DNA from 2 places in the Pseudomonas sp. NUPR-001 genome. Region 2 is predicted to be linked to the other one. Evidence: riboswitches for the same ligand, from Rfam matches in the RefSeq annotation. Region 2 holds a riboswitch; the other holds the start of a gene.

Region 1 (15,911 bases), 2.4 Mb from region 2:
CAACATGGACGTTCAGGCCTTGCGCTTCCAGGTAAGCCTGGATATTGCCCGCAAGGGTCTGTTCGTCATCGACTACCAATATTGTGTTAACCAAGGTCGACTCCTTGAAACATCACAGGTCCGGTTTCCCGGTCTGCCGAAGTGCGACCTTGTATAGGCTTACGCATGCTTCGTGCCAGACCGGTAACGGCGCTCATCAATGTGCTATGTCGTTGATTCTTTAAGCGTAGACGCAAATAGGCCATATCCTCTCCCCCAATCCTGGGGGCCGGATGGCGTTTTGCCTCTACTGGTATCCCCAACATTGGGGGTCAGAATAGTCGTCAGTCAAGTCGCTGCACCTGCCCGGCGTCACGTAGACGCTGCAGCAAGGCTAAACGCGCCTGCGACTGTTGTTGATCGACCAGCAAACGTTTGGCCAGTTCCATGCCCTGTTCATTTTCGACCGAGCCAGCAGCGGATTGGTTCTGCACCTGCGCTAACGCATCGGCATTGGCCAGATAGAACGCCCGCACCTCGGCCACGGCCGGCTCTGGTACCTGGGAGGCTTGCATGAACACCTGCTGGGCTGCCAGTTCATGACGGATGTAATCGGCAAAGCTGTCGCGGTCAAACCCGGCATCGGCCAGGCGCTGCTCGAACGGCTTGGCATTGCCCAGGGCCTGGCGCAGTTGCTCGATCTGCGCCTGAACCTGGTCGTCACCGACGCTGATGCCCTGACGCTGCGCTTCCTGCCACAACAGTTCCTTGTCGATCAGGTCGCTGAGTGCCTGCTCACGCAAACGCTTGTACACGCTGGGGTTGCGAATGCTGGTCAGCGCCCTGCCCTGTGCTTGCAGGTAGTCGGCAAAGTAGCGCTCCAGGCGCAGTTGGCTGATCGCCACGCCGTTGACTTGCGCGGCCGCCGGGCCGTCCTGAGCCTGCACGTGCAACGCCAGCAGGCACAGCAACAATGTCAGTAGTTTCATGGTGTACCCCCTTCACTGACAGGACGATAGGCCGCCACCGGATAAAACACCGGGCCAGGCATTTCCAGGGTCACGACATGCGCCCCGGCCAACCCCTGACGCCGCCCCGGGCCGAAATTCAACGGCGGGGTGAGCCCGGTGTGCACGTCGTGCAGGCTTTCCAGGGCCTGCATGAGCTTTTCCCGGCTGGCATCACGGCCCGCCTGTTTAAGCGCGTCCCCAAGCAACTGCACCGCGCACCAGGTGCTGACTTGCAACACGCCTTGGCGGCCGTCCAGGCCCTGGCGCGCGCGCATCTGGCTCAACGCCTCGCTACCGGCTGCGGTCCAGTCACCGGGCACAAAGGGATAGGCCAGAAACACCCGTCGCGACCAGGCCTCAGGTACCCGCGGCAACTGGCTGGAGACCTGATTGGCGGCGGCGAACAGATACGGTGTGCGCTGGCTCTGCTGCAGTTGATCGGTCAGACGGCTGAAATCGTCGGCCTGCCCCAGGAAGAACACCGCCTGCGCGTCTGGCGCCTGCTCACCCAGCGGCTGCGCTTTGACATTGCCCCAGCCCCGCTGCAGTAGCTGCTGCTCCAGGTGTTGCGCCAGGCCGGTCTGTGCCGGGTCGGCGTAAACAATCCGGGTAGCGGCCTGCTGCAGCGTCAGCGTGCGCTGGGCATAGTCCGCCAGGCTCAGCAATTGGTCATCCAGCCCCGGTAATGGGTCAAAAATCTGCGCGCTGCGCGAAAGCACCGGTGCCGCGCCAATCAAGGGCACCCGCGCCTGCTCCAGGCGCTGCGCCAACACTGGGTCAAGCGCTGGCGCCAAAGGTGAAATCAAGGCAAACACCTGTTCCTGTTCGAGCAGTTGCGTCAGCGCCTGTTCGGCGCTAACCAGGTCAGGCCCCGGATCGAGGTTAATCAGTTGCAATTGGCGGCCATGGATACCGCCCTGCTGATTGAGTTGTGCGATACGGTCTTCAAGCACCGCCGCCACTATGCGTGCCGAAGACGCCAGGCTGCCTTCAGCAGGCAGCAAGGTGCCCAGGCGCAAGGTACGCTCCTCCACGCCGGGGTCACGGTCATCGGCCAGACGCTTGAGGTAGGCATTGAGGTTGCGCTGGTCGGCCATGCTCAGCACGAAGCGCGGCATGGCAGGGTCCAACTGATTGCCTGCCGGGTCGCGGCCTTCTTGAATGGCTCGCGCCAGGCTGGACTCGGTGTAGGCCGGGTAGCTGCGGCCATTGACCTGACGCAGCCCCTGCCCGACCACCAGGCGTTGCCAACTGAGTACCGGCGGGCGCACACCGCCTTCGGCACGCCCCAAGCCATCGGCACCATGGCAACTGCCGCACGGCACCACACTGGCGGGTACCAGCATGTCGGCAGCGCCGACCCGCGCCGACACCTGCGCATCACTGCTCGACAATCCCTCGCGATACAAACGTTTGCCCGCCAGTTCCGCCGGTGTCAGCTCCAGGCCCAGCGCGAGACTGCTGATGGCCAGCATCAGCAGCAGGCAGGCGGCGCGCAGTGAACTCATCATGATAATCAACGCCCAGCCAGGGGTTGCGAGAGCAACTGCAGGCGTTGAGCGATGGCTACGGGCGGTGCATCCGGGCGAATCTTGCTCCAGCGCTTGTTGGCCACATCACCGGCGATCAACTGGGTTGAGTGTTGCTCAGGACTGGGAATCAAATGACCAAGGCGCATCAGTACCAGGTCCATTTGCGCCTTGTCGCCGGTCAGGAACAGCCAGTTGGGGCCATCCACGCCCTGCTTTTGCGCAAATTCCTTGAGCACTTGCGGGGTATCGTTGGTGGGGTCGCTGCTCAACGAAACGAAAGTAACCTTGCTGGCGGCCTCCTCGCCCAGCGCCTCGCGCACCTCGCGCAATTTGCGGGTGATCAGCGGGCAAGCGTCATTGCAGTGGGTAAAGATGACATTGAGCAGCACCACCCGGTCTTTGAGCACATCGCTGTAAAAACGCAGCGAGCGACCGTTCTGGTCCTGTACCAGGCTGTCGGTGAAGTACGTCTGGGCGTCATGGGTTCCCGTGGTCGGCGTGACCGCACCAGCGCCGGGATCGGCAGCAGGCTTGGCCTCCGGCGCGTGGCCTTCATGGGCGAACGCCACGGAACTGAGGATCCACAGGCAGGCAGCCAGCGCCACCCAGTCGACACCGCGCATCACCGTACGGTGTGCAGTTGTAGTGCTCATGGTTGCACCTCCTGGGCGATGGCCGTGTGCTTGGCGTGCACCCGGCGCGCGCTGAGCCGGTCGATTTCAGTGACCAGCAGGGCCGGGTCGGTGAAGCCGTAGAAGCGTGTCCATTTGCCGGTGCGGCCATCGCCGACGAGGATCAGCGGCGGGTGCTCACTGAGGTTGGCGCTGAAACTGCCCAGGCCCTTAAGGGTTTCCGTCACGGCATAGGGTGAGCCGGTCAGCCAGCTCCAGCCCGGGCCGACCTGAAAGGCCTTGGCATAATCCTGCAGGCGCTTGGCGTCATCACGTTGCGGGTCAACGCTGATCGACACCAGTTGCACTTCATCACCGACCCGTCCACCGAGTTGCTTCTGCACCTTGCCCATGATCGACGAGACCACCGGGCATACCGTGGTGCAGCTGGTGTAGATAAAGCCCATGACCACCAGGCGGTCGGCGACCAGGTCCTTCTCCAGGCGTACCGGCATGCCGTTCTGATCCAGCAGTTGCACGTCGGCAAAGCGTACCGAGGTTTTCTCCTGATGCGCCGCGGGTGGTGTGTGACCACTGTGATCGTTGTGGCCGCTATGATCGACACCGCCATGGGCCTGGGCGAGCCCACAACTGGCGGCCAACAGGCAGAGGCTGAACAGTCTGCAGCGATCGAGCATTTTCATCGCACACTCCTTGAACCCGAGTCGGACGCTTGTTGAGCCGCAGCGGGGAGCACCCGCAGGCTGGTGTAGTTTTTCTCGGCAAACGCACTGCCCAGCGACGGTGCTTGCACATGCAGGTACCAGGCGCCGGCCTCGGCCAGCTCCAGCGGTGCTTCGTACACCCCGTCGCCAACTTCATGCACACGGCTGTCGCGCGGCAGTGACGACGGTGCGAGGAAGTAGCGCACGCTCAGGTCCTTGATGCCATTGCGCGGTTTGCCATCGCCTTCAACGATGCGAAAACGCGCGGTGAACGGAGTGCCCTGCACCACCACCTTGGGTTCGAGCAAGAACTCCACCTGCGGTAGCTTGCGGTGCGGTGCGCTGGCGGAGGCAGCCACTTCGGTGCTGAAGCAATGAATGATCTGCGGCTGATTCAACATGAACGCCACATCGAAGGTACCGGCAGCGGGCAGCTTGATCGTCGAGCTGTACACCCCCGGCGACACTTCACGCAGGCTGCGGTCGATAACCAGCGCAGCACGGGCGTTGTGGCCACGGTTGGCGTAACCCGACATCGGCGCGTTCATGCCTTCGGCATAGAAGTAGGTGGTGTTGTCTGCCGGGTTGACCACAAACACCGAGTTCTCGTCGCGGGCCACGGTCAGGCCCTGGGCCAATGGCAGGTCACCGGCCTGGCGCGGTGCTGCGGCGCCAGCGTCAAAGCCCTGGACGATAGGCTGGCGGCCCTGGCCAAGGCTGCTGAGGTTGATCATGGTGACCTTCGAAGACGCCAGGCCACGGATATAGGCGTAGGCCTTGGTGAAGGTCAGTTGGTAGGGTTCGGCCGCCACCGGCAGGCTATGGATCAATTGGTCGGTACTGGCGTCGATCACCAGCGCCTGGCTCTCCAGGGTGTTGAGGACGATGCCGAAGCGTCCGTCGCTACTAAAGCGCATTGGCCCCAGGCCCTGTTTGCCTTCGATGCGATGGCGCAGTTCATGGCTGCGGGCGTCGATCACGCTGATGCTGCCGTCGCGCCCATCGGCCACATAGACGGCCTGGGACAGCGGCGAATAGGCCACTGACAGCGGATGCGAGCCGACTTTAAGGGTTTTCACCAGACGCATCTCGCTGGCATCGATCACGCTCAAGGTGCCACTGTCACGGTTACTGACAAAGGCATAGCGTGAGTCGGCGCTGAAGGCGATTTCGTGATGACCGCTGCCGGTGGCAAAGAACTTCATGGTTTTGCGGCTGCTCACATCAATGACCGTGACGCCGCTGTGCGCCGCATCGCTGGCGTTGTTACCGACCCACAACAAACGCTGGTCGGGCTGCAAGGCCACCCGCAGCGGCTGCTTGCCGGCGTCGATGCTGCCTACGCGCTGGAAGGTCGCAGCGTCGATCAAGGCGACTTCACCGCGCTCGGGCATCGACACGAAGACTTGCTTGTCGTCGCTGCTCGCCACCCAGTCCATGGGCACACCCGGCAGTTCGATGCGCGCCAGGGTGCTGGTCACCCCGCCGACTGAAACCGACGGATCGATCACGGTCAGGCTGGCATCCTTGTTCAGCACCAGCAGGAAGTAGCTGTTGAGGTCGAGCAACGGTCGGGCGCCGATGCTGCTTTTGAGAAACAGCGCCACCCGCGCTTTGCAGCTTTTATTGCGGTCCTTGGCCGCGTCACCGGTGAGTGCTGGGTCCAGCCAGGCGCCGGGCGAAACGCCCGACAGTGGCTGGCCGCTGTTCTGGTCTGTGACTTTGAAGCGCACATTGGCAAATGCGCCCTCGGTCAGCACCCCATCACTGCCCAACGGCTTTGCCTCGAACTCAACCGTGACCCCATCACGGCTGAGCCGGTGCAGCGCCTGCGGATCGCTCTCGGACAACTCGCTACGCGGGTCGCACCACAGGCTCTCGTAGCTGATACCCAGGCCCATCAGGGTCAAACCTGCCATCAGGCCCAGGTACAACGGTCGATTTTTTTTATTCATGACCTCTCCCCCTCACCCTTACTGCGCTGGCGGTGTAGTCGGTGGTGCTTCTTCAGTGACCCGCAGCAGCCCCCACAGTCCCGAGGCATTGCCATAGGCAGCATAGTCACGGAACAGGTAGTCGCCCGGTACAGCATTGCCGCCCCCGGCACTGGGCACCATGAAGCTGAAGTGCGCCGCCGGCAGCACGCTTTCCTGCGCGCCGATGAACATCGCCTGCGGGTTGAAGCCGAAGCGCACCGAACCGATCCCCGGCAGGTTGCTTGGGTAGCCGCTGACATCCTGCTTCTCGGCCTGGTAGTTATGCAGTGGCCACAGGTGACCATCGAGCTGGTAGGTGATGCCGCGGCTCCCCCCGGTCGGCATCAGCACGTGGTTGCGGAACGGTTGACCCGGCTTGGCCCACAGCACTGGCGTTTGTGGATCGCCACCGACCAGGGCGTTGCTGTAGGCCATGTGGGCGTTGGGTACATCGGCCCAGCCGTTGCCGTCGGCGTGCCCGAATGGCGCATCCGGAGCCAGGCCGAAGCGGAACCACAGCGGCTCGGTCTTGTAGTTGATGGCCATGTTCGAGTTGTCTTTCGGATCGCCCGGCACACCATTACCTTCCGTGGCGATACCTTCGACCGGCCGACCATCCGCCCAGCGCATGTTCAGTGAACGCTGCCAGAGGGTGGCGAAGTCGCGGTAGGCCGGCTGCCCGGGCACCTGCACGGTGGCCGAGGCACGGCTGGCACTGTCTTCGGTCCAGGTAGCGGTTTGCGGCACGATACTCATGCCACCGATCAGGCCCTTCTGCCCCTGCTTGATGACGTCGGCCGGGGTGATGTTGAGGCCGCCGAACTCGATGGCGGTGGTGTTGATGTTGTCCACCGCACGCCCGGTCTGCGTTACCGGTTTGCCTTCACGCTCCAGGTGCCCGGCATAGTACTGGTACACCTTGCTTGGGTAGGCACCGCTGCTACCGGCCCGTGGCGGTACGGTTTGCACCGGGTTCTGGCCGACGTTGACACCGTCAGACTTGGTGATGTCATAGGCCAGCAGTTGCGCATGCAGGCCAACGTGGCTGGATGGGCGCATCAGGTTGTTGTTGAACGCCGTGGAGCCCTCGCTGCCCTGACGATCACGCTTGACCACGTTCTGCATCACGGCGGTGCTTGGCAGGTCTGGCATCACCAACGGCAGGCGGTTCTCCAGGGTCACTTTCAAGCAATCGCCTGCTGCCGCACGCAGTACCAGCGGTTCGATCGGTACGCCGGGTTTGAGCTTGCCGGTAACCGGGTCGAGATCGGCTTTGCGCACGTACATGATCGCGGTCGGATCATGCAACGGACCGCTGTGACCACCGATGGTGAAGGTTTCACCGTCTTCAGGGTCGGTCACCGTCACCTGCGGGATGCTGGTGCGACGGCTGTTGTACACCAGGGTACCGCCATTGGCCTTGAGCGGCCCACCGACGTGCTGACCGACACCGCTTGGGTCGTTGATGCTGACCCCCAGTGGATTGCCCAGGATGTCGTTGGCCAGTGCTGCCACTATTTCATAGCTGCGTTGCACCGTTGCCCGGGTACCGATGCCGTTGGGGTTGGCGGTGAAGCGTGGGCAGATACCGTCGAACGCCACGGTGTTGCGCGCAGCCATCGGTTGCGGGTTGTTCGGCAAGGCGAACAGGTCGTTGCGTTGCGTGGTGTAGTTGCGCATTACCCCCCAGATCCCGTTCCAGTAACCTTCGTGGGCGGCATCGAGCGAGTACAGGTAGTCACCGTTAGGCGACGACGAGCTGGAGATCATCGACACCGGCGCCATAAAGCCCAGCTGTTCGGAGATACCCACCATCTGCGAGGATTTCCACCCCGAGTTGGAGCTGTTACCGAAGCCCGAGCCGTTCTGCAGCCACTTCACACCGTGCAGGGTTACGTTGTGCTCCTCTTCGTGGCCACCGGCGTGCATCCGCAGACGCACGTTGTCACCCGAGTAGGTACGCAGCATCGGCGTGAACGGGTCCCCTGCTTCGGCACCGCCCTTGTTGATGTGCGGTGGGAACTGGGTGGTGCCACCGGTCGGGCCAACCGCCGAGGTGATCAGCGCTGGCGACAGGTTCATCGCCGGGATTGCACGGTCAGTGCGGCTTTGCATGGCGAACGCCAGGTCGCCGCCCATGCCATCGGCCTGCATGCCGCGCTTGCCATCCGGGCCCACTTTGTTCGGGTCATAGACCCGCAGCGCCAGCGGCTCGTTGCGGTAGTTGACGACAAACATGCCAGGGTCATCCACCGATATGGCTTGCGGGCAAGGCCGCGATGGGCAGCCGGGGAACAAGCCACCACGCGATTCGACCACCGACTCCAGCAGGTTCGAGGCAGCCTGGCGTACAGGCGGGTTGATGGCGAAACGGAAGGTGTCGGCAGTGGCCGGGAACGCCTGGCCATTGGGGATACCATCAGGGCCTGCACCCACATACACCCCAGCTTCATAGGCATGCTGGAAGTCGCTGTACTCCAGGAAGAACTCACGGTAGCTGTCGTTACGACCGTCGCCATCGAGGTCGCCCGTTTTCACCACCGCTTGCCAGGAGGTCGGACCACCGTCCTGACGCAGCGCCGGGTTGTACAGCTGTTCGCCGGTTTCCGCGTGATACCAGGTCGACCCTGCAGGCTCGGCCAAGACAGTGGCATACAGCCCCAATTGTTGGTGAGTCGATGGGCCAAGGTGGTCGTGGGTAAAGATGGTGCCCAGGCCACGGTCGACGTTGTGCACGTTGACCACAGGGTCAGCGAACCAGCGCTGCATCGCCGTACGCGCGCCCAGCCAGTCGGCCCGGCCATAGCGACCGAAGAACGGGTGCGACTTGGCCACCGGGCACTCGGCACTGCCTTCGCGTGGATCACCGGTTGTGCATTCGTTGAATTCACGAATGGCCTCGATGCGTTCCACCACGGTACCGGGTGACAGAATGCCGTCTTCGTAGTTCCAGCCGTTGGCCGAACCATCGGCGGCCGTCAGGTCCCATTTTGGCAGGTGAATGTGCTGGCCGATCACGTCGGTCGGCGTGCGCACTTGATAGTCATCCATCTCGTAGAACGATGGAATCAGGTTGGTGTGCTGGTACATCGTGCAGTCGAAGGTGTTCATGCGCATCACCAGCGGCTCTGGTGGACGCTGTTTGTTGATCACCGGCCAAGCGTCTTCCCAGAGGGCGATGATGCGTGCCTGCGGGAAGTGGTAGCCGACTTTGTTGTACACCGCATCGAACTGGATGTTGGCGCCCTTGTAGATCCGTGGGTGGTCGGCAGTGAAGGTCGAGGAGCCGGTGAAGCTCATGCCATCCAGGCGCTCGCCACTGGCAAACTCGCCGAGGCCGGCGGCCACGGTCAGGCGCTTGGCGCGGTCGTCCATGCACGGTTCAAAGTACGGAGCGCCGGCCGTCGGCAATGCACCGTTGGTGCGGAAGTTGCGGGGCACGGTCTGATTGCCCGGCAACACGGCATAGCTGGGGTGTTCGAGTTTGGAGTGGAACTGCATCGCCGCTTGCTCGACGTCAGTACCCTCCTCCGGCAGGAACACGGCCTTGGCCTTGGTGATCTGCTTGGTGAAATCCAGCGCCGTGGTAGTGACATCGGCCGCACCACCGGCGGAGATACCATCCAGGGCATGGCGTGGCAAACCACCATCCCAGCCATCGACCTGGCCCGGATCAAGGTTGGCCCACAAGGCATTACCCGAGCTTTTCAGTGCTTGCGCCTTGGCCGGGTCAAGCATGTCCAACGGCGGAGTTGGCGGGCGCTGACCGACAGTGCTTTCAATACCACCGATCCAGAATGGGTAACCAGGGTTTTTCAGGCTGCCGTCGCCGTTGCGGTTGGCATCGGTACGGTCCACCAGGGCCACCGAGCCCACAGCGCGCGGAGCAGCGTCGTGATGACCGGAGTCGTCGTCGCCCTCTTCTTCGTCATCATCGTTTTCAGCCACCAGGGTTTGCGCCAGTTTTGGTATTACCGCAACTTTGCCAGGCATCGGTGCCATGGCTTTGCCAGGCAGCGGCACGATCGCGGGAATGGGAGTACCGGCGATGATTTCGCCGTCTGGCAAGGCGCGCGCACCGGTAGCGGGTTTGCCGCTGCGCAGGGCATACGGTTCACTGTGATAGCCATCGGCACCCTGGCTGGAGACTTCCAGGCGGGTACCCTCTTCGAACACGTCATGCACCCGCCACATGCTCCACATACCTTGGGCAAAGTGCGGATAGAAGTGGCAGTGATAGATGGCATCACCGGCTACGCGGTTGCGGTTGCCCGAGCCACCGTTGGCGATTTCGTAGGTGTAGCCCACACCCGGGCCAATGCCCTGGGCATCGACGTAGTCAGAATTGTCGTCGTTGGGGTTGAACAACCACTGATGGCCGTGCAAGTGAAAGATGTGCTGTTCGTGGCCATTGTGCGTGTTGCGGAATTTGACGAAGTCGCCGATGTAGCTGTGGTTGACGTTGGCCGGTTCTGACGGGAACAGTGCCATGGTGGCCTTGACCCCGACCTGGTCGGCGCTGGGAGTTTGCCCCGGGCGAATGTTTTCCAGGCCGACGTTGGCCGGTACATCCACCAGCATCGCCACGTCACCCACGGTGTGCGAGCTGAGGAAGAACTCTTCATAGGCACACGACAGGCAGTCGTGCATCGGCCCGACACCGAGGCGGTTGGCCACCACTTCGGCGCCCATGCCACCCGAACCGTAGTTGATCATGAACGAGTCGCGGGTCGGCTCCAGCACATGGCCCATTACTGGGTCTGCCCAATAACCGGGGAACGCTTGGGTGGCGGCGGCTTCATCGGTGAATTGCGCGGCAAAGTCGCGGAACGGCTCCAGGCGGTTGGGTATCGCCGGGTTACGCTTGCCGATACTTTCCAGCGGGTAGGTCGAGGCCGGAAAACTGCCATCGCTGTTAGGGCCCATGACCACCGCATCGGTTTCACTGGAGATGATCTCGCTGCCATCGACCATGGCGATGATCGGCGAGCCGGCCTTGCCTTCGCGGATCCACGGCTCGCGCTGTGGATAGCGGGCCTGATAGTCAACGATCGGCTGGCCGGTAGGGGCGCGGCCCGTGGTGGCCAGGCGCATTTCTTCTTCAGTCAGGGTGTTGCGGTAGGTACGCGCATTCTTCGGCAGCACCACCACCTGGCCAAACAGGCCGTTGGCGACGTTACCGGCACCGCCCTGGCCGCCAAAGGTAGCGCCCTGGCTGGTGGCGGCAAATGCACCTTCGCGCTCGGCGTACAGGGTGTAGCTGCGGCTACCGCCCGGGGCAATCAGGAAGTTGCCATTGCGCCCGCTATTGGCAGCAATATCACCAATGTTGTTGACCGCCTGCAGGCCGTTGACCTGAAAGCCGACATGACGGTCGGTCACCTGGTCATCGACGACAAAGCCATGCTCACCACCCTGTTCATTACCTTCGGCGCCTTCGTTCTCTTCGGCCTCGTTCTCTTCGCCTTCGTTTTCTTCTTCGTGGTCAATGCCGTGCTTGTTCGGGTTGGCCTGGTAGGCCAACAGGTTTTGCAGGTTCACCGTCAGGCAGTCGCCTGCCGCAACCCGCAGCACGATCGGCCGCGGACGCTTGTCCGGGCGCAACGTGACCTTGCCCGGTACCGCGGCACCGCCGTGGTCCAGCGACACTTGCTTGTCATCCACCACGTCGCGGCGCAGGGCGAACATCATGCCGTTGGCATTCTGAGCGCCGAGGCGGTTGAACATCAGTGGCTGATCCAGCGCCACCACGTTGGCTACCAGATTGCGCTCGCAGCGCACGGCAGCTTCGCTGTCTGATTGCCAGCCAAAGGTGGCGGCAGTGAACAGCAATGAAGTCAGGACTGAGCCTTTGATCGGAGTCTTCATGGCGTGCCTCAGGTGGTGCAAGTGGACTCTGAAGAGGCTTCAGCAAGCCTCATGCCATTCTTTTTTGTTCTTGTTTATCAACAACATCCCGCAGCGAATGAATCTCAATTGGGGCTTATTCCCCGTTATTCCCCACTATTCGGGGGTTGCCTGTAGGAGCGGGCTTGCCCCGCGATGCTGCGTCACTGACACACAGCAATCGCGGGGCAAGCCCGCTCCTACAGGGGGGCATCCATGGCCAGGCCCTGCAGGCGCCGGTATTGGCGCAGCACTTTCGGCACATAGCGTTGCGTTTCGGCGTACGGCGGCACGACCCGCCCACGGCGCATCACCGCATCGGGGCCTGCGTTATAAGCGGCCACCGCCAGGGTGATGTCGTTGTCGAACAGCGTGAGCATGCGTTTGAGGTAGCGCGCACCACCCTGCAGGTTGGACGCTGGGTCCAGTGAGTTCTTGACCCCCAATTCGCGTGCCGTGTCGGGCATCAGTTGCATCAAGCCGACCGCGCCGCTGGGTGACCGGGCATTGGGGTTGTAGCGCGACTCGGCCTGAATCACCGCATGCAGCAGCGCCGCCGGCAAGTCGTTGGCTTCGGCCGCCTCAGCCACCAGCTCGGCATACGGCATGCCGGTGATCAACTGCGCCTGGTCGCTACTGGCCACGCTGGTGGTCGCTTCGCTGATCACCCGTTGATAGGTGCGGCCGGGACGGTGGACGTTGGACAGCACGTAGCTGCCGTCGGCCTTGATAGAGATGAACACATCGGCCTGAACCGGATGCGTCCAGGCGAACCAGATAAACATTCCTGCAGTGAGCCAGTGCATGTTGCCACCCTCCCCGTTGCATTCCCCGAAAAGTGGGGCATATGCCCCGATTGCCGAGGCTTTTATCCACTGACGCAAGCACTGTGCCGCCTTGCCGGGCCCGTGGCGCAAAGGCTTGCCACAGACGCGCACGGCAATTGCATAAGCCCTTGCAGGCGTACGATGGAGGGCCTGGTCATGAATAAAAAAAAACTCGCGCAACAGGGATTCACCCTGCTCGAACTGCTGGTGGTGTTGGTGGTACTGGGGCTGCTCGCCGGTATCGTCGCCCCCAAGTACTTCAGCCAGCTGGGGCGCTCGGAGGCGAAAGTGGCCCGAGCGCAGATTGAAGGCCTGAGCAAGGCCCTGGACCTGTACCGCCTGGAGGTGGGGCATTACCCCAGTTCCGAGCAAGGCCTGCAGGCGCTGGTGAGCGCCCCCAGTGACGAGTCACGCTGGTCGGGCCCGTATCTGCAGAAGAAGGTTCCGCAAGACCCGTGGGGGCGCAATTACATCTACCGCCAACCGGGTGAAAACGGCGAGTACGACCTGCTCTCCATGGGCAAAGACGGTCAACCTGGCGGCGAAGGTGAAAACGCCGAGGTCACCAGCTGGCAGTAAGCAGAGGATCAGCACATGCGCTACGAGCTCAAGGCATTGGGGAAATCCGGGGTGGTGTTGCTGACGCTCGACGCCCAGGACGCCGGGCAAGCCCGCCTGCAAGCCGAGCAACAAGGCTTGCGGGTGGTCAGCGTGCGTAACTGCGAGCGCTTTACCCGCCTGCGCTGGCGGCGGGCGGAAACCTTTGACCTGGTGCTGTTCAGCCAGGAACTGACCACCCTGCTCAATGCCGGCCTGCCGCTGATCGACGCACTGGAAAGCCTGGCTGAGAAAGAAGCCGCGCCGCAGGCTCGCAAGACCCTGAGCGAACTGGTGCGCCTGCTCTATGAAGGCAAATCGTTCTCCCAGGCCTTGGGCCAGTTACCCAGTGTGTTCCCGGCGTTGTATATCGCCCTGGTGCAATCGAGCGAGAAAACCGGCGCCCTGGGCGATGCCCTGGGGCGCTATGTGGCTTACCGCCAGCGCATGGACGAAGTCCGGCAGAAGATCGTCAGCGCCTCGATCTACCCCTTGCTGCTGTTACTGGTCGGGGGTGGCGTGGTGCTGTTTTTGCTCGGCTATGTGGTGCCGCGTTTCAGCCTGGTGTTCGAAGGCCTGGGCACCGAACTGCCGTGGTTGTCGCGCTGGCTGATGCAGGCCGGGATGTTCTTGCATGCCAACCAGGCACCCATGGGGCTGGGCTTTCTTGGCTTGATCTGCAGCCTGTTCGTGCTGCGCCGCGACCCTCGGGTACGCCGCTGGCTGAACCGCCAGCTGGAGCGTCTGCCCGCTCTGCACCGGCGACTGGTGATGTATGAACTGGCGCGCTTCTACCGCTCGCTGGGGATTCTGCTGCAAGGCGGCATTCCGATTCTGACCGCCATGGAAATGGCCCGCGGGCTGCTCGGCGCCGCCGCCAAACAGCGCCTGGAATGCGCTTGCGAGCGGGTCCGCGAAGGGCTTTCGTTGTCTGCCGCGCTGGAAGCCGGGCAGTTAGTGACGCCAGTGTCACTGCGCCTGCTGCGCGCCGGTGAACAGTCGGGCAACCTCGGGCAGATGATGGAGCGCAGCGCCGACTTCTATGACGAAGAAATCAGCCGCTGGATCGAGTGGTTCGTGCGTTTGTTCGAGCCTTTGCTAATGACCTTTATCGGCCTGCTGATCGGCCTGATCGTGATCCTGATGTACATGCCGATTTTCGAACTGGCCTCCAGTATTCACTAGCGCTTTGAATACCCGCCTTGCGCTGTGCAACGTGACAATCCTGCGCGCTTGCTGTATAGATTCGGCCACCAAGGGGAGCCCGGCAACGGGCTGAGAAACCGCTGACAGCTGCAGCGCGGTGACCCTTCGAACCTGATCCGGATCATGCCGGCGAAGGGATGGGGATTGCCAACCTGCCTTTTTGCCGGTCTCACTGCGAGGCCGCCGATGTCTGATTTGCCTGGTCTCGCTGTCGCCCACTTCAAGGACAGCACCATGACCGAACGTTTCACCGAAGCCCTCCGCCGCCAGAGCGAACCGCGCTGGACGCAATCGATCGAGCACCGTTTCGTCAACGAACTGCTCGACGGCACCCTCGACGATGCCGTGCTGGTCAACTACCTGATTCAGGACCACCGCTTCATCGACGCCTTCCTGGCCTTGCTGGGGGCGGCGATTGCCAGTGCCGACAGCTTCGACGCTCGTATTCGTCTGGGGCGTTTCACCGGAGCGATCTCGGGTGAAGAAAATACCTATTTCCTGCGCGCGTTCGAGGCCCTGGGGGTTAGTGAAGCGCAGCGTCTGGAAGCACCCGACTCGGTACCGACCGCGGGTTTCAAGGCACTCATGCGCGAAGCTGCCGCAACCCGCTCTTATGCTGCCGCCCTGGCGGTGCTCAACGTTGCCGAAGGGCTGTACCTGGACTGGGCGCTGCGGGCGACAAAACCACTGCCGCCACGTTTCGAACATGCCGAGTGGATCACCCTGCACGACAACCCGGACTTTCAGGACTTCGTCGCCTTCCTGCGCGCCGAGCTCGATCGAGTCGGCCCGGCGCACGCGCAGATCAGCAGCGACTTCTTCCTGCGTGCCGTGGCGTTGGAGCAGGACTTTTTCGACGCGGCCTACGACATCAAGGGGTAACTCATGGACATCTTCGAACGCCTGAAACAGGCCGCCAGCAGCGACTGGAACAGCTACGTCGATCACGCCTTCGTTCGCCAGATGGGCGCAGGCACCCTCGCCCAACCGGCGTTTCGCAACTACCTGGTACAGGATTATCTATTCCTGATTCAGTTCGCCCGCTCCTGGGCACTGGCGGCGTACAAGAGCCGCACCCTCGACGACATCCGCGCTGCCCAGGCCGGGTTGGCGGCGATTCTCGATGAAACCGAGCTGCATGTGCGTCTGTGTCAGCGCTGGGGCTTGTCGCGCGAGGAACTGGCGGCAACGCCGGAGCACCAGGCCACCGTGGCCTACACCCGCTTTGTGCTGGATTGCGGCGCGGCCGGTGATCTGCTTGATCTGCACGTAGCCTTGGCGCCATGTGTCATTGGTTACGCCGAGATTGGTCGCAACCTGACCCCCGATGGCGTCGAAGCGCTGGCGGATCATCCGTACCGTGACTGGATTGCCGAATACGCCGGTGCCGGCTACCAGGGTGTGGCGACGGCGGCCCGTGCGCATCTGGATGACCTGGCGGCACGGACCATGACCGAGCGGCGCTTCGAAGAACTGGTGAAAGTGTTCGCCCAAGCCTCGCGCCTGGAAGCGGATTTCTGGCAGATGGGCCTGGATGCGGCCTGACGCTTAGCGATGGTGGG
Region 2 (15,911 bases):
CAGCGCACCTGGCTCAGATCGATCCAGGGCAGCAGGTGGGCAACTTCTTTTTTCGCCGCCGCAATCTGTGCGTCGGGCTCACGGGCTACACCCTCGGCTTCGGCCAAGTCGCCGCCCAGGTACCAGACCCACTGACCGTCTGCAGCAGGGTGGCTGGTGACGGTGATACGCGGTTTCGGGCCGCCACCCAGACAATGGGCATACAAGGGTTTCAGGCTAGGGCCCTTGGCGAGGACCATGTGCAGCGGCCGGCGTTGCATGGCCGGCTGGCTCAGGCCGATGGCTTCGAGCAGGGCAGCATTGCCGGCGCCAGCGCTGAGGACGATGCGTTGAGCACGGATCTCGCGGCCATCGACGCGCAAGCCGACCAGTTCGCCCGCTTCTTGCACAGGTTCGATCCGCTCGCCAGCCAGCAGGCTGTCACCGGCCAGTTGCGCGAGTCGGGTCAGCAGGCTGGGGACATCAATCACCAGTTCGGCCAAGCGGTAGACCTTGCCCTTGAACGCGCGGTCTTGCAGGGCAGGGGGCAGTTGCTCGCCTTTGACCTGGTCAACGCGGCCACGTACCGCCTTGCTGGCGAAGAAACTGGTGAGGTTGCCGGCGATGGTGCCGGGCGACCACAGGTAATGCGCGTCGGACAACAGACGAACACCGGTCAGGTCCAGCTCGCCGCTGCCATTGAGGGCTTCACTCCAGCGCCGCGGCATATCGGCAATGGCTTCAGAGGCACCGGTCAGCGCGCCATGCAGGGCATACTTGGCACCACCATGAATGATCCCCTGGGATTTGAGGGTCTGCTCGCCACCGAGGCTGGCGCGTTCCACCACCACCGTCGAATAACCCAGGCGGCGCAGGCGAGCGTTGAGCCAGAGGCCTGCGACCCCTGCGCCGACGATCAGGACGTCGGTGGAAATAACGGATGGCATGCATGCACCTCACAAGCTTGGACAGAAGCCCAGTATACAGCCTGTGAGCGCAATCAATGCCCGGCGGTTTTCGAGAAGACCTGGATCACCACCACGCCGCCGACGATCATGGCCATGCCGAGCATGGCCGGGATGTCCAGCTTCTGCCCGTAGATCACCAGTGCGGCAACGCTGATCAAGACAATCCCCAGGCCCGACCAGATGGCGTAGGCGATGCCCACCGGAATGCTGCGCACCACCAGGGTCAGCATCCAGAACGCCACGGCATAGCCGCAAATCATCAGCAACAAGGGCAGAGGCGTGCTCAGGCCCTTGACGGCCTTCATCGAGGCGGTGGCGATGACTTCGGCGCAGATAGCGATAGCCAGGTAGGTGTAGGCGTTCATGTCGGTGTTCCTCTGTTCTGGCTGGGCATTTTAGAGCAAGCCTGGTTGGGGTAAAGTCATTACCTATCTTTTCTGGAGATAGGTTGCATGGCGCAACAGTGGAATCTGGAACAACTTCGGCTGTTTGTCGGCGTGGCCGAGCAGCGCTCGTTTTCAGCGGTGGCCCGTGCTCAGGGCAAAGTGCAATCGGCGGTGAGCAATGCCATTGCCTTGCTTGAGGCCGATCTGGGCGTGACCCTGTTCGAGCGCAGCAGCGGCCGTCAGCCGCGTTTGACCGAGGCGGGTGCGGCGTTGCTGGAGGAGGCGCGTGAACTGTTGCGCCAATGCGAGCGCCTCGACGGCCGGGCGCTGGCACTGATGCGTGGGCAAGAAGCGCAACTGCGCGTTGCTCAGGACGAAGCCATGCCCTATCAACCGGTGATCGACAGCCTTGATGAGCTGGCGCAGCAGTTCCCCTTGCTGGAAGTGCAACTGGCCAGCGGCGCCCAGGGCGATGTGGCGCGCAAGCTGGTCGAGCGCCGCGCTGACCTGGGCTTGCTGTTTCGTCCGGAGCGCATGCCGCCGGCCTTGGAACGCCGTGCCTTGGGCAAGGTGGAGATGGTCACTGTATGTGCCGTCAACCACCCCTTGGCGCAGCTCGGCCGGGTCAATCGGCAGCAACTGGCGCGCCATCGGCAGTTGCTGATCGCCCCACAGGAAAGTGGTTACCCCGGAGGCGAGCCGATCAGCCCGCAGGTCTGGCGGGCCGACAGTTTCTACGCAATGGCCGAATTGCTGATGCGTGGTCTGGGCTGGGCCTGGTTGCCCCGGCATGTGGTGCAGTACCCGACCTACCATGAACAGATGGTTGAACTGATCAGTGAATGGACGCCGCCCGCCTTGGTGGTGGAGCTGGTGTGGCGCCGCGATGAACCCCTCGGACCTGCCGCGCAGTGGCTGGCCGAGCGCTTCGCAGTGCACTTGCGAGCGATTGGCTAGTACACTTCGGCGCCATGAACAGAACACTCTATACCTTGCTGTTTCACCTGGGCCTGCCGCTGGTTGCGCTGCGCCTGTTCCTGCGCTCGCGCAAGGCACCGGCCTATGCCCAGCGCATTGGCGAACGCTTTGCGATGAACCTGCCGCCGATGCGCCGCGGCGGGATCTGGGTGCATGCGGTGTCGGTGGGCGAAAGCATCGCAGCGGCGCCGATGATTCGTGCGTTGTTGCAGGCTTATCCACAGCTGCCGATCACCATCACCTGCATGACGCCAACTGGCTCGGAACGGGTGCGGGCGATGTTCGCCGATGAGCCGCGCATTCAGCATTGTTACCTGCCCTATGACCTGCCGTGGGCGGCGGGGCGTTTTCTTGATCACGTGCAGCCGAAGCTGGCGGTGATCATGGAAACTGAGCTGTGGCCCAACCATATCCACCAATGTGCTAAACGCGGCATTCCCGTGGCCCTGGCCAATGCGCGCTTGTCTGAGCGCTCGGCCCGTGGCTATGCACGCTTCGCCGGGTTGACCCGGCCGATGCTGGCAGAAATGAGCCTGATCGCGGCGCAGACCGAGACCGAGGCCGAGCGCTTTCGCCAATTGGGTGCGCGCCCGAACTGTGTGGAAGTGACCGGCTCGATCAAGTTCGACCTGCGTATCGACGACCAGTTGTTGCCGCGCGCCCGCGCCTTGCGTGAGCAGTGGCAGGCCAGTCAGCGCCCGGTGTGGATTGCCGCCAGTACCCACGAGGGCGAAGACGAAGTGATTCTGGCCGCGCACCGCCAGTTGCTTGAGCATCATGCCGATGCCTTGCTGATCCTGGTGCCGCGCCATCCCGAACGCTTCAATGCGGTGTACGCGTTATGTGCGGCGCAGTTCCCCACCGTGCGCCGCTCCAGCGCCGAAGTGGTGACAGCACAGACAGCAGTGCTGCTTGGCGACACCATGGGCGAGCTGTTGTTTCTCTATGCCCTGGCCGACATCGCTTTTGTCGGCGGCAGCCTGGTGCCCAACGGTGGGCACAATGTGCTGGAACCTGCGGCGCTGTCGTTGCCCGTGCTGAGCGGCCCGCACCTGTTCAACTTCCTGGAAATTGCCGCAATGCTACGTGACGCCGGAGCCTTGCAGGAAGTGGACGATGCCCAAGGGCTGGCAGCTGCCGTACGGCGTTTGATCGAGTTGCCACGTGATGCGCAGCGCATGGGGGCGGCAGGGTTGGCAATCATGCAAGCCAACCAGGGCGCTTTGCAGCGCTTGCTGGCAGGCTTGGGTCGGCTGCTTTGACTCGGCTGCGGGTCAGGATCCGTTGAGTGTGTAACTGGCCACGAATCCTTCATAGGTACCGTTGGCGTCGCGGGCCGTTCCGCACAGCAGCATGTTGTTCTGCGAACCCAGGTACATGCCCAGGGCCGTTGAGCGCCCAGGTCCCAGGCCCCAACCTCCAGGGGTGAAACTGTTATCCAGGGAGCCATTGGCTTGGTAGGCGGCTGCGTAAAAGCGTGGATCACCCTGATCTTGCAGGGTGGTCTGGCCGACGATGTAAATGGGTTTATCGGGCGATTGGTTCTGCCCTGACGCGACATGCCGGCAGTCGGCCTGCCTGCCGTCCGGGTACAGCAGCACGGGCTTGCCGGTGTTGAAACTAGTGTCCAGCGCGCCTTCGGTGGTCAGGCGAGTCAGCAATGCGCCGTTCCTTTGCGTGCTGGTGTTAGCAAAGCCAATGAGGTTGAGCAAGCTTGCTGCGCTGCTCAGGTTAGTCAGTCGCACGTGATTGGCATCGGCGATCGGGATAGAGCGAGCACCCTGCTCGCCGAACGTGTCATCACGCTTTCCGTCCAGGGTAAAGCACGCAATGACCCCGGAGGCGTTCACATAGCCCACGACATAAATGCGCTCGCCAAACACCATGGCACTTTGCAGCTCTATGACCTCAGCGTTCTCCAGCTTTGGGCGCAGGTAGCCGTTATCACCAAACGCGGTGTTGAGCGTGCCATCTTTTGTGACGCCGAGCAGGTAACCGATTTCGGCAGAGGCAATCAGGTAGCCGCCATCGGCAAGGCGTGAGGCGTTGACGTTGTGCGCGTTGGAAGGCTGCTCGCGAAGGGTTCTGAGATCGGCAATGGTCTGCGCGCCAGCCTTCCTGGCCACGGACTTATCCGCGAACACCGCAAAGCCACCTTCGCCAAAGCTAGGGTCTGCCTTGCCTGAGTCCTCGAACCTTGCCGCTGCGGGGTACAGGGCCTCGGGGCCGACGATAGTGCCGACCAGAAAGATTTTTTCATCACTTTGCTGATGAGCGCTCAGTGCAAAAAACAAGGAGCCTTCAACGCACGGAAACACGTGTTTGATGAAGCCAGTGCCTTGGAAGCTGCGGTCGAGCGTTCCGTCACTGAGCAGGCGGCCGATGAAGACGTCACTCTTTTCCGTATCGGAGTCGCTGAATACCAGGATCTTGTTGTCTTTGGTCGGGCAAAGCGTGCCGATGCTGCTGGCGAATGCGGTCTTGCTCAGCCAGGTTGGACTCAGTTCATTGAGCGTATTCATGCTGATCGCGTCCCGTGCAAGTGAAGTGAAGGTTGCCGGGTTTAGCCTACGAGCCAGCCAGAAGGGACGAAACTGGTAAAAATGAGAGTTGCCGGGACGGCAGGAGGGGTGTAGCGGGGCACCTTGCGATGCCCCTGATGCAGGTATGGCTTGAACTCAGTTTTCCGGCGGACGGGCGTCGAAGTTGGCCTTGGCCAGGGCGGCCAGATCTGGCGGCAGGAAGTCTTTGTCCGGATTGTAGTCGGGCTTCAGGTAACGGCTCAGGTCCGTCAGGTCCTGCGGGCTCAAGGTACCCGCCGCCTGTTTCAGGCGCAGGTTGTCGAGGATGTAGTCGTAACGGGTGTTGTTGTAGTCGCGCACCGAGGTATACAGCTGGCGCTGGGCATCGAGTACGTCGACGATGTTACGAGTACCGACCTGATAACCGATTTCGGTGGCTTCCAGGGCGCTCTGGTTGGAGATGATCGACTGTTTGCGCGCCTGCACCTGTTCCACATCGGTGTTGACCGCACGGTGCAGGTTGCGGGTGTTTTCCACCACCTGGCGGCGCAAGCTTTCGCGTTGCTGCTCGCTCTGGCTCAAACGCTGATAGGCCTCGCGCACTTGCGAACTGGTCAGGCCGCCGCTGTAGATCGGGATGTTCAGTTGCAGGCCAACGGTGGTCTGTTCTACGTCGCCGCTGATGCGGCCGCCGAGGTTGGGGTTGGTGAAGCCAAGGTTGTCGTTGTCACCTTTCTGGTACTGCGCCACGGCATCCAGGGTCGGCGCGTGCCCGGCCTTGCGCTGGCGCAGGGTTTCTTCTGCCGCCGTGACAGCGTAGTTGGTCGCCTGCAGGTTGAGGTTCTGTTTACCTGCGGTTTCAACCCAGATTTTGGCGTCGTTAGGCACCGGTACCTGCACAGGCAGGGTATGGCGTATGCCCTGGATCGAGTTGTAGTAATTGTTGGTCAGGGTAATCAACGCTTCGAACGCGTCGTCAACCTGACGCTGTGCCACGATCCGGTTGGCGCGGGCGGTGTCGTAGCTGGCCTGGGACTGCAGCACGTCGGTCTTGTCGGAAAGGCCGACGTCGAAGCGTTCATTGGACTGATCCAGTTGCCGCTTGAACGCCGCTTCTTCGGCTTTGGTCGAGGCCAGGTTGTCCTGGGCGCGCAGTACCGAGAAATAGTTTTCGGCGGTTTGCAGAATCAGGTTCTGTTCGGTGGCCGACAGTTCCAGCGCGGATTGCTCGTTGACCGCTTCAGCGGCCTGCAATTGGAACCAGCGATCGGCACGGAACACCGGCTGAGCCAGGGTTGCCGACCAGGAGTTGCCGCTGCGGTTGGAGGTGATCGACGGGTCGTCAAGCTTGGTTCGGGTGTTCTGCATTTCGGCGCCGGCCGAGAGGTTGGGCAGCAAGCCTGCTCGGGCCTGCGGTACCACTTCTTTCTGTGCGCCGTAGTTGGCACGGGCCGCCGCCAGATCGGCGTTATTGTCCACAGCTTCCTGGTACACGCTGACCAAGTCGTTTTTCGCTGACAAGGGCACGTCTGCTGCCCAGGCCATTCCGTTGGTAGCACAAGACACGGCAAGGGCCAGTGAAAGTTTGCGCAGCATAGGGCGATCCTTGAACAAATGAGTCTTTCTGAACCGGTGAGTGTAGATGCGCAGACACTTTGCAACAATCTGCCATTTGCGCCATTTATCGTGCCTGTGTTTGTAGTGTTGGCTTTGCAGGCGACTCCAGTCTAGACTGAATGCGTTCTTGTCGGGGTGCCTTGCGTTGAGGCTGAGATCGGATAATCCGGATCCCGTTGAACCTGATCAGGTTAGCGCCTGCGTAGGGAACAAGATTTCTCGCTTTCCCGGCGAGTCTCTTGTGTCAGGTCCGGGAATGTCCAGTCAGCCTCAAGCGCTGCAGGCATCACCGCACATCTGGCACAGCACCGATCTTGGTGCGTCCGTGCCTTTCAGGTTCTCCCCGACATTCCACCGCTAGGAAGCCGTCTGGAGAGCCTGTGATGAGTAAACAAGAAAAATATATTACCAATCTGAGTGAGTCGGCCCAGGTCGATCGACAGTCCGTACAGCCGTTCACCCGTTCGCGCAAAATCTATGTCGAAGGCTCGCGCCCGGACATTCGCGTGCCAATGCGTGAAATCAGCCTCGACGACACCCCCACCGACTTCGGCGGCGAAGCCAACGCCCCGGTGCTGGTGTACGACACCTCCGGCCCTTACACCGATCCCAACGTCATCATCGACGTGCGTAAAGGCCTGGGCGATGTGCGCTCGGCCTGGATTGACGCGCGTGGCGACACCGAGCGCCTGGCCGGGCTGTCGTCGGACTTCGGCCAGCAGCGTCTGGCCGATGCTGAACTGACCAAGCTGCGTTTTGCCCATGTGCGCAACCCGCGCCGCGCCAAGGCCGGTGCCAACGTCAGCCAGATGCACTACGCGCGCCAGGGCATCATCACCGCCGAGATGGAATACGTTGCCATCCGCGAGAACATGAAGCTGCAAGAAGCACGCGCCGCTGGCCTGCTTGATCAGCAGCACCCGGGCCACAGCTTTGGGGCCAGCATCCCGAAAGAAATCACCCCTGAGTTCGTTCGCGAGGAAATCGCTCGCGGCCGCGCCATCATTCCGGCCAACATCAACCACGTTGAGCTGGAGCCGATGATCATTGGCCGTAACTTCCTGGTGAAGATCAACGGCAACATCGGCAACAGCGCCCTGGGCTCTTCGATCGAAGAAGAAGTGGCCAAGCTGACCTGGGGTATTCGCTGGGGTTCGGACACGGTCATGGACTTGTCCACCGGCAAGCACATTCACGAAACCCGCGAGTGGATCATCCGTAACTCGCCAGTGCCGATTGGTACCGTGCCGATCTACCAGGCGCTGGAAAAGGTCAATGGCGTTGCCGAAGACCTGACCTGGGAGCTGTTCCGCGACACCCTGATCGAGCAGGCAGAGCAGGGCGTGGACTACTTCACCATCCACGCCGGGGTGCTGCTGCGCTACGTGCCACTGACCGCCAAGCGCGTGACTGGTATCGTCAGCCGTGGTGGTTCGATCATGGCCAAGTGGTGCCTGGCGCATCACAAGGAAAACTTCCTCTACACCCATTTCGACGAAATCTGCGAAATCATGAAGGCCTACGACGTCAGCTTCTCGCTGGGCGATGGCTTGCGTCCGGGCTCGATTGCCGATGCCAACGACGCTGCGCAGTTCGGCGAGCTGGAGACCCTGGGCGAGTTGACCAAGATCGCCTGGAAGCACGACGTCCAGTGCATGATCGAAGGCCCGGGCCACGTGCCGATGCAGTTGATCAAGGAGAACATGGACAAGCAGCTGGAGTGCTGTGACGAAGCGCCGTTCTACACCCTTGGCCCGCTGACCACCGACATCGCTCCGGGTTACGACCACATCACCTCCGGCATCGGTGCGGCGATGATTGGCTGGTTCGGTTGCGCCATGCTCTGCTACGTGACGCCCAAGGAGCACCTCGGGTTGCCGAACAAGGATGACGTCAAGACCGGGATCATCACCTACAAGATCGCCGCACACGCGGCTGACCTTGCCAAGGGCCATCCGGGCGCGCAGATCCGTGACAACGCCTTGTCCAAGGCGCGTTTCGAGTTCCGCTGGGAAGACCAGTTCAACCTCGGCCTGGATCCGGACACCGCGCGTTCGTTCCATGATGAGACCCTGCCCAAGGATTCGGCCAAGGTCGCGCACTTCTGCTCCATGTGCGGGCCGAAGTTCTGCTCGATGAAAATCACTCAGGAAGTGCGTGAATACGCCGCCAACCAGCGCATCGATGCGGTGGATGTGGCGGTTGAGGATGGCATGCGCGAGCAGGCCGAGCGGTTCCGCCAGGAAGGCAGCCAGTTGTACAAGAAGGTGTAACCCGATCGCGGGGCAAGCCCGCTCCCACAGAATATCTCTGTGGGAGCGGGCTTGCCCCGCGATACCTAACCAAAACAACAACTCTCTCCCTGTCGAGACCCCCTTGTGAGCACACCCAGCCAGTTCTCCCCCGACCATCCGGTCAGCAACCAGCAACGCGTCCTCAGCGGTCGCGACCTCTGTTCCCTATGGTTTTCCCTCGGCATCGGCCTGATGGTCCTGCAGACCGGCGCCTTGCTCGGCCCTGGCCTGGGCCTGGCCAATGCCGTGCTGGCGATCATCCTTGGTACTACCGTGGGCGTCCTGTTGCTGGCGGCGGTGGGTGTAATCGGCAGCGATACCGGCCTGTCCTCGATGGCGGCATTGCGCCGCAGCCTTGGCCGTGACGGGGCTCGACTCCCCGCATTACTCAACCTGCTGCAGCTGATTGGCTGGGGCTCGTTCGAAATTATCGTCATGCGCGATGCCGCCAGCCTGTTGGGCGCTCGCGCCTTCGGTGAAGGCAGCGCGCTGACCAACCCGTTGATGTGGACCTTGCTGTTCGGCGCCTTGGCGACCTTACTGGCGGTCAGCGGGCCGTTGACCTTCGTGCGCAAGATCTTGCGTAAATGGGGCATCTGGCTGCTGCTCGGCGCCTGCCTGTGGCTGACCTGGAACCTGTTTGCCAAGGCTGACCTGGCCGCGTTGTGGGCGCGTGCCGGTGACGGTTCGATGTCATTGGCCGTGGGTATCGATATCGCCATTGCCATGCCGTTGTCGTGGCTGCCGCTGATTGCCGACTACTCACGTTTTGCCCGTCATGGCAGTCGGGTATTTATCGGCACGGCGCTGGGCTATCTGCTCGGCAACGTGTGGATGATGAGCCTGGGCGTGGCCTACACCTTGGCCTTTGCCCCGGCGGGCGAAGTCAATACCTTGCTGCTGGCCCTGGCGGGCGCCGGTATCGGCATTCCGTTGCTGCTGATTCTGCTCGATGAGTCGGAAAAAGCCTTTGCCGACATCCATTCGGCAGCCGTATCCACTGGCCTGCTGATTCGCTTGAAGGTCGAGCATCTGGCACTGGCCATTGGCGTGCTGTGCACCCTGATCGCCTGCTTTGCGCCGCTGGCGCAGTACCAGAACTTCCTGCTGCTGATCGGCTCGGTGTTTGCCCCGCTGTTTGGCGTAGTGCTGGTCGATCACTTCATCGTACGCCGCCGTCGCAGCGACGCCAGCCCGATCCACAGCCTGCACTGGCGTGCGCTAGTGGCCTGGGCTTGTGGTGTCGCTACCTATCATGTGCTGGCGCATTACGCCGCTGATGTCGGTTCGACCCTGCCGGCCTTGCTGCTGGCAGGGTGCGTGTACTGGGCGGCTGCGCCGTCAGTTATCCGCGGCCGGGAAACAACTGCGGCTTGATCACACCATTGAGGCGCGGGTAGGGGATCTTCAGTTCGATGTGGCCCATGGAATACGGGGCGATGGCATACACTTCGTACTTGAGCACTACCGCGCCGTAAGTCAGCGCAATATGCGGGGTCTGGCGGAACGGCCAGGTTTTGACGAACTCGGCATCCTTGTCCATGCCGGTGCTGATCAACCAGGCCCTGTGCGCTTCTTCGGCGGTTTTCCAGAAGGTCTCTTCCTGGCCGGGCACCAGCATGTCTTGCAAGGTCAGGACCTTGTCCTGCTGGCGTGAGTAGTTGATAAAGCCACGCCCGGGCATGCCATGGGCGCCGCCGGTGTCCAGGTAGCTGGAAAACTCGATGATCACCAGTCCGTCATGCTGCTCGCGTACCTTGGCTTGCAAGTAGCTGCTGTGGCGCGGCTCGGCGCTGGCCATGAACTGCTCTTCGTAGGCTTTGAGCGAGCTGGGCAGCGCGCTGTGCTGGTTATCCTGGGTCATTTGCAGCAGACGTTTCTCGACAATCGCATCCAGCTTGGGGTTGGCCGGGAAGTGAATGGTGTCGATATTGACCAGCGGGCAATCGGCCGTCGTGCAACCGGGTTTGATGTGTTCCCAGCGGTCGCGCTTGACCTCCAGCGGCGTGCGCATGTTGGGCTGGAACCAGCTTTGGCAGGCCCCCAGGGCCAAGGCCAGCACGGCCACAGTAGTCAGTTTCGCAAGCGTCATGATGATCCTTTCAAGCAAAGGTGATCGGGCTTGGACCGTCGGCAAGGCCTTCAGTTCGCCACTAAGCTGAATATCAGCAGGCTGTCTATCCTCGCAGCCCGGCCTACAACTTTAAAGGGGTGAAACACGGCGGTGTGCAGGTTAGGATTGCGCGAAGCTGTGACAGAAGTAATGAGGATTCCCATGTCAGATACGCCGAACACTGTGCCCAAGGATGTCGAGATCGTCGAGCGGGTTAACTGCTTCAAGGGCTTTTACCAGCTTGACCGGGTGCGCTTGCGCCACGAATTGTTCGCCGGTGGCATGGGGCGTGAGATCAGCCGTGAACTGTTCGTGCGTCACGACGCCGTGTGCGTGCTGCCCTACGACGCCCAGCGTGATGAAGTGGTGCTGATCGAACAGTTTCGGGTCGGTGCCATGGGCAAGGTCAGCAATCCGTGGTTGATCGAGCTGGTCGCTGGTCTGATCGATAAAGACGAAGCGCCGGAAGAAGTTGCACACCGTGAAGCGCAGGAGGAAGCTGGGCTTGTGTTCAACGCGTTGTGGCCGATGACCAAATACTTTCCGTCACCGGGCGGCAGCGATGAATTTGTCCACCTGTATCTGGGCCAGTGCAGCAGCCTTGGGGCGGGCGGCCTGCACGGGTTGGAAGAAGAGGGTGAAGATATTCGCGTCAAGGTCTGGGCGTTCGAAGACGCCATGCAGGCCGTGCGTGACGGGCTGATTGCCAATGCGGCAAGCATTATTGCCTTGCAGTGGCTGGCCTTGAATCGAGAGGAAGTCAGGGGGCTATGGTCGTGAATCTTTTGCGCGAACGCTACCGGGTCGATCTGGTCGGGTTGCAGGCTGCTTGCGAGGCTAACTATGCGCGATTGATGCGCTTGTTGCCTGACATGCGCTCGACCATGAGTTCGCGCCGAATTGGTATGACCCAGGGCGATCAGATGCTCGGCGTGCTGGTGCTGGATGTAGTGCTCGCGTGCCCCTACACCACCACCTTGCGCGTGCGCCAGGAGCACAGCTTGCCCTGGCTGCCGGTGCCGCAGCTGGAAGTGCAGGTGTATCACGATGCACGTATGGCCGAAGTGGTCAGCGCCGAGCATGCCCGGCGCTTTCGCAGCATCTATCCGTACCCGAATGCAGCGATGCACCAGCCTGACGAAAAGGCGCAACTCAACCTGTTCCTGGGTGAGTGGCTGAGCCATTGCCTGGCCTGTGGCCATGAGCTGGCTGTCGTTCGCTGAAATGTGACGCCGGTCGATTTCGAGTATTTGCTCAACCGGCGCTTGCCGCCATAATTGCGCTGAATCCGTCCAAGGAGTCGGCCCTTGCCGCAACCCTCTATCCCGTCCAGTGGCGCCCCTGTGCACCTGGTGCAACTGACCGACAGCCATCTATTTGCCGAAGCGCACGGCACATTGTTGGGCATGAACACCCGCGACAGCCTGCAGCGGGTGATCGATAAAGTCCTCGAAGAGCAGCCGCAGATTGACCTGCTGCTGGCCACTGGCGACCTGTCGCAAGATGGCAGCGAAGCCTCCTATCGCTGTTTTCGTGAGCTGACCGCACGCCTCGGGGCACCCGCGCGCTGGCTTGCCGGTAACCATGACGAGCCGCTGCCGATGGAGCGGGTGGCGCAGGGCAGCGATTTGCTCAGCCCGCTGCTGGACATCGGCAACTGGCGCATCCTCATGCTCAACTCGGCAGTGCCGGGAGCGGTACCCGGTGTGCTCGACCAGGGCCAGTTGGCACTACTCGAACAGTCGTTGCAGGCCGCACCTGAGCGTCACCACCTGATTTGCTTCCACCACCAGCCGGTACCCATCGATTGCGCCTGGATGGCGCCGATCGGCCTGCGCAACGCCGACGCCTTGTTTGCCCTGTTGAAAGGTTATCCACAAGTGCGGGCATTGCTATGGGGGCACATTCATCAGGAATGGGACCAGTGGCGCGACGGCGTGCGCTTGCTGGCCTCGCCCTCTACTTGTATTCAGTTCGAGCCGGGTAGCGAAGACTTCAAGGTGGGCGAACAGGCCCCTGGCTATCGCTGGCTGCGTCTGCACGCGGACGGCTCGATCGACACTGGCGTTTCCCGTGTCACCGACTTCGCCTTCACCATCGATTACGAAGGCGACGGTTATTAAGTGTTGCTGAATGGGTGAAACTGCTGCATCTGCCGTCGAACAGGCTAAAATGCGCGCTTTCCTGCCTGGTATCGCCAGGCAACTCAGGCGCATTGGGGGCGGCATGACGGGTTCGATTCTCTATATTCACGGGTTCAACAGCGCGCCCTCATCCAAGAAAGCCTGCCAGCTGGTCGCGGTGATGCAGCAGATCGGCCTGGGCGAGCGCCTGCGCGTGCCAGCATTGCATCATCACCCGCGCCACGCCATGGCGCAGCTGGAAGCCGCGCTGGCCGAGCTTGAATCGCCATTACTGGTCGGCAGCTCCCTCGGCGGCTACTATGCGACCCATCTGGCTGAGCGCCATGGGCTCAAGGCGCTGCTGGTCAACCCGGCGGTCAATCCGCACCGCCGCTTTGACGGCTACCTGGGCACTCAGCAGAACCACTACACCGGTGAGTCCTGGGAGCTGACCCTGGATCACGTGCAGGCCCTGGCCGAGCTCGAGGTTGCACCGCCCACCGATGGCGAGCGCTACCAGGTCTGGCTGCAAACAGCCGACGAGACCCTCGACTACCGCGAGGCCGAGCAGTTCTACCGGACCTGCGCACTGCGCATCCAGGCCGGAGGCGATCACAGCTTTCAGGGCTTCGCCGAGCGTCTGCCAGCGCTACTGAGCTTCGCCGGTATTGCTCCCCAGCAGTATCAAACGCTCGATTTTTCTGTATTTTGATGACTTATATTCACCTACGACTGACGACGAGACCCCATGGCCATTCCCAGCGCTAGTGCCTATAACGCAGACGCCATCGAAGTCCTCTCGGGCCTTGATCCGGTGCGCAAACGCCCGGGCATGTACACCGACACCAGCCGGCCCAACCACCTGGCCCAGGAAGTGATCGACAACAGTGTCGACGAAGCCCTGGCCGGGCATGCCAAATCGGTGCAGGTCATTCTCCATGCCGACCATTCCCTGGAAGTCAGCGATGACGGCCGCGGCATGCCTGTGGATATTCACCCGGAAGAGGGCGTTTCCGGGGTTGAGCTGATCCTCACCAAGCTGCACGCTGGTGGCAAGTTCTCCAACAAGAACTACCAGTTCTCCGGTGGTCTGCACGGGGTGGGTATCTCGGTGGTCAACGCCTTGTCCAGCCAGGTGCGGGTCAAGGTCAAGCGCGACGGTACCGAGTACCAGATGACCTTCGCCGACGGCTACAAGGCCAGCGAGCTGGAAGTGGTCGGCACGGTCGGCAAGCGCAACACCGGGACCAGCGTGTACTTCGCCCCGGACCCCAAGTATTTCGATTCACCGAAATTCTCCATCAGCCGCCTCAAGCATGTGCTCAAGGCCAAGGCGGTACTGTGCCCGGGGCTGCTGGTCAGCTTCGAAGACAAAGCCAGCGGCGAAAAGGTCGAATGGCACTACGAAGACGGCCTGCGCTCGTACCTGGTCGATTCGGTCAGCGAATTTCAGCGCCTGCCGGACGAACCGTTCTGCGGCAGCCTGGCAGGCAACAAGGAAGCGGTTGACTGGGCGCTGTTGTGGCTGCCGGAAGGCGGCGACAGCGTGCAGGAAAGCTACGTCAACCTGATTCCTACAGCTCAGGGCGGTACCCACGTCAACGGCCTGCGCCAGGGCCTGCTCGATGCCATGCGCGAGTTCTGCGAGTTCCGCAACCTGCTGCCTCGCGGGGTCAAGCTGGCGCCGGAAGACGTCTGGGAGCGCATCACCTTTGTGCTGTCGATGAAAATGCAGGAGCCGCAATTCTCCGGGCAGACAAAAGAGCGCCTGTCGTCGCGCGAAGCTGCGGCGTTTGTTTCCGGCGTGGTCAAGGATGCGTTCAGCCTGTGGCTCAACGCGCACCCTGAACTGGGCATGCAGCTGGCCGAACTGGCCATCAGCAATGCCGGGCGGCGCTTGAAGGCGAGCAAAAAGGTCGAGCGCAAGCGCGTCACCCAAGGGCCAGCCCTGCCTGGCAAGCTGGCCGACTGCGCCGGGCAAGACCCAATGCGCGCCGAATTGTTCCTGGTTGAGGGTGACTCGGCAGGTGGTTCGGCCAAGCAGGCACGCGACAAGGAGTTCCAGGCCATCCTGCCGCTGCGCGGCAAGATTCTCAACACCTGGGAAGTGGATGGCGGCGAAGTCCTCGCCAGCCAGGAAGTGCACAACATTGCCGTGGCCATCGGCGTCGATCCCGGTGCGGCCGACATGAGCCAGCTGCGCTACGGCAAAATCTGCATTCTCGCTGACGCCGACTCCGACGGTCTGCACATTGCTACCTTGCTCTGTGCCCTGTTTGTCCAGCATTTCCGCCCGTTGGTCGAAGCCGGCCACGTGTATGTCGCCATGCCACCGCTGTACCGCATCGACCTGGGCAAGGAAATCTACTACGCCCTGGATGAAGCCGAGCGCGATGGCATTCTCGATCGCCTGGTAGCCGAGAAAAAACGCGGCAAACCACAGGTCACACGCTTTAAAGGCCTGGGTGAAATGAACCCGCCGCAGCTGCGTGAAACCACCATGGATCCGAACACCCGCCGCCTGGTCCAATTGACCCTGGACGATCTGGACGGCACCCGCGAAATCATGGACATGCTGCTGGCCAAGAAACGGGCTGGCGATCGCAAGAACTGGCTGGAATCCAAAGGCAACCTGGCTGAGGTTCTGGCTTGATTCGTTCACTACTGGCAGCGGTGCTGGGTGTCTTTGCCTTGTCAGCGCAAGCCGCCCCTTGGCCGGAGCTGAAGTTTGTCGCCGAGCACCCGGTCGAGGGCATGCGCGGTGGCAATCTGTCGGGCCTGGCCCTGTGCAAGGGCGAGCTGTGGACCGTCTCCGACCGCGATGACGACCTGATTTACCGGCTCGATACCAAAACGCCCGTGTGGCAGGCGCAGTCCGTCCACCTGGCAGCGCCTACGGTACCGGAAAGCGGCTTGCCCTGGGGCATTCGC

Evidence for each region. A riboswitch is a leader RNA that binds a small molecule or an ion and turns the genes downstream of it on or off. The one in region 2 is predicted to bind thiamine pyrophosphate.
Region 1: linked by a shared signal. The riboswitch ahead of ACP6KB_RS13985 (TenA family protein) and the one ahead of thiC (phosphomethylpyrimidine synthase ThiC) in region 2 are both predicted to bind thiamine pyrophosphate.

Annotation. Positions count from the first base shown of each region.
Region 1 is NZ_CP197353.1:3,087,295-3,103,205, forward strand. It holds gene ACP6KB_RS13935 (response regulator) at 1-94, opposite strand, end outside; gene ACP6KB_RS13940 (SurA N-terminal domain-containing protein) at 324-968, opposite strand; gene ACP6KB_RS13945 (ABC transporter substrate-binding protein) at 965-2,497, opposite strand; gene ACP6KB_RS13950 (SCO family protein) at 2,506-3,174, opposite strand; gene ACP6KB_RS13955 (SCO family protein) at 3,171-3,836, opposite strand; gene ACP6KB_RS13960 (cytochrome D1 domain-containing protein) at 3,833-5,812, opposite strand; gene mnxG (manganese-oxidizing multicopper oxidase MnxG) at 5,831-11,701, opposite strand; gene ACP6KB_RS13970 (lytic transglycosylase domain-containing protein) at 11,920-12,525, opposite strand; gene gspG (type II secretion system major pseudopilin GspG) at 12,703-13,125, shown strand; gene ACP6KB_RS13980 (type II secretion system F family protein) at 13,141-14,328, shown strand; TPP riboswitch at 14,390-14,504, shown strand; gene ACP6KB_RS13985 (TenA family protein) at 14,584-15,231, shown strand; gene tenA (thiaminase II) at 15,235-15,894, shown strand.
Region 2 is NZ_CP197353.1:5,503,509-5,519,419, reverse strand. It holds gene ACP6KB_RS25365 (NAD(P)/FAD-dependent oxidoreductase) at 1-926, opposite strand, end outside; gene ACP6KB_RS25360 (DMT family transporter) at 980-1,312, opposite strand; gene ACP6KB_RS25355 (LysR family transcriptional regulator) at 1,400-2,290, shown strand; gene waaA (lipid IV(A) 3-deoxy-D-manno-octulosonic acid transferase) at 2,305-3,573, shown strand; gene ACP6KB_RS25345 (hypothetical protein) at 3,586-4,833, opposite strand; gene ACP6KB_RS25340 (TolC family outer membrane protein) at 4,990-6,429, opposite strand; TPP riboswitch at 6,572-6,676, shown strand; gene thiC (phosphomethylpyrimidine synthase ThiC) at 6,834-8,723, shown strand; gene cytX (putative hydroxymethylpyrimidine transporter CytX) at 8,829-10,121, shown strand; gene ACP6KB_RS25325 (RsiV family protein) at 10,090-10,836, opposite strand; gene ACP6KB_RS25320 (NUDIX domain-containing protein) at 11,020-11,637, shown strand; gene ACP6KB_RS25315 (DUF1249 domain-containing protein) at 11,628-12,080, shown strand; gene cpdA (3',5'-cyclic-AMP phosphodiesterase) at 12,165-12,980, shown strand; gene ACP6KB_RS25305 (YqiA/YcfP family alpha/beta fold hydrolase) at 13,084-13,692, shown strand; gene parE (DNA topoisomerase IV subunit B) at 13,729-15,633, shown strand; gene ACP6KB_RS25295 (esterase-like activity of phytase family protein) at 15,630-15,911, shown strand, end outside.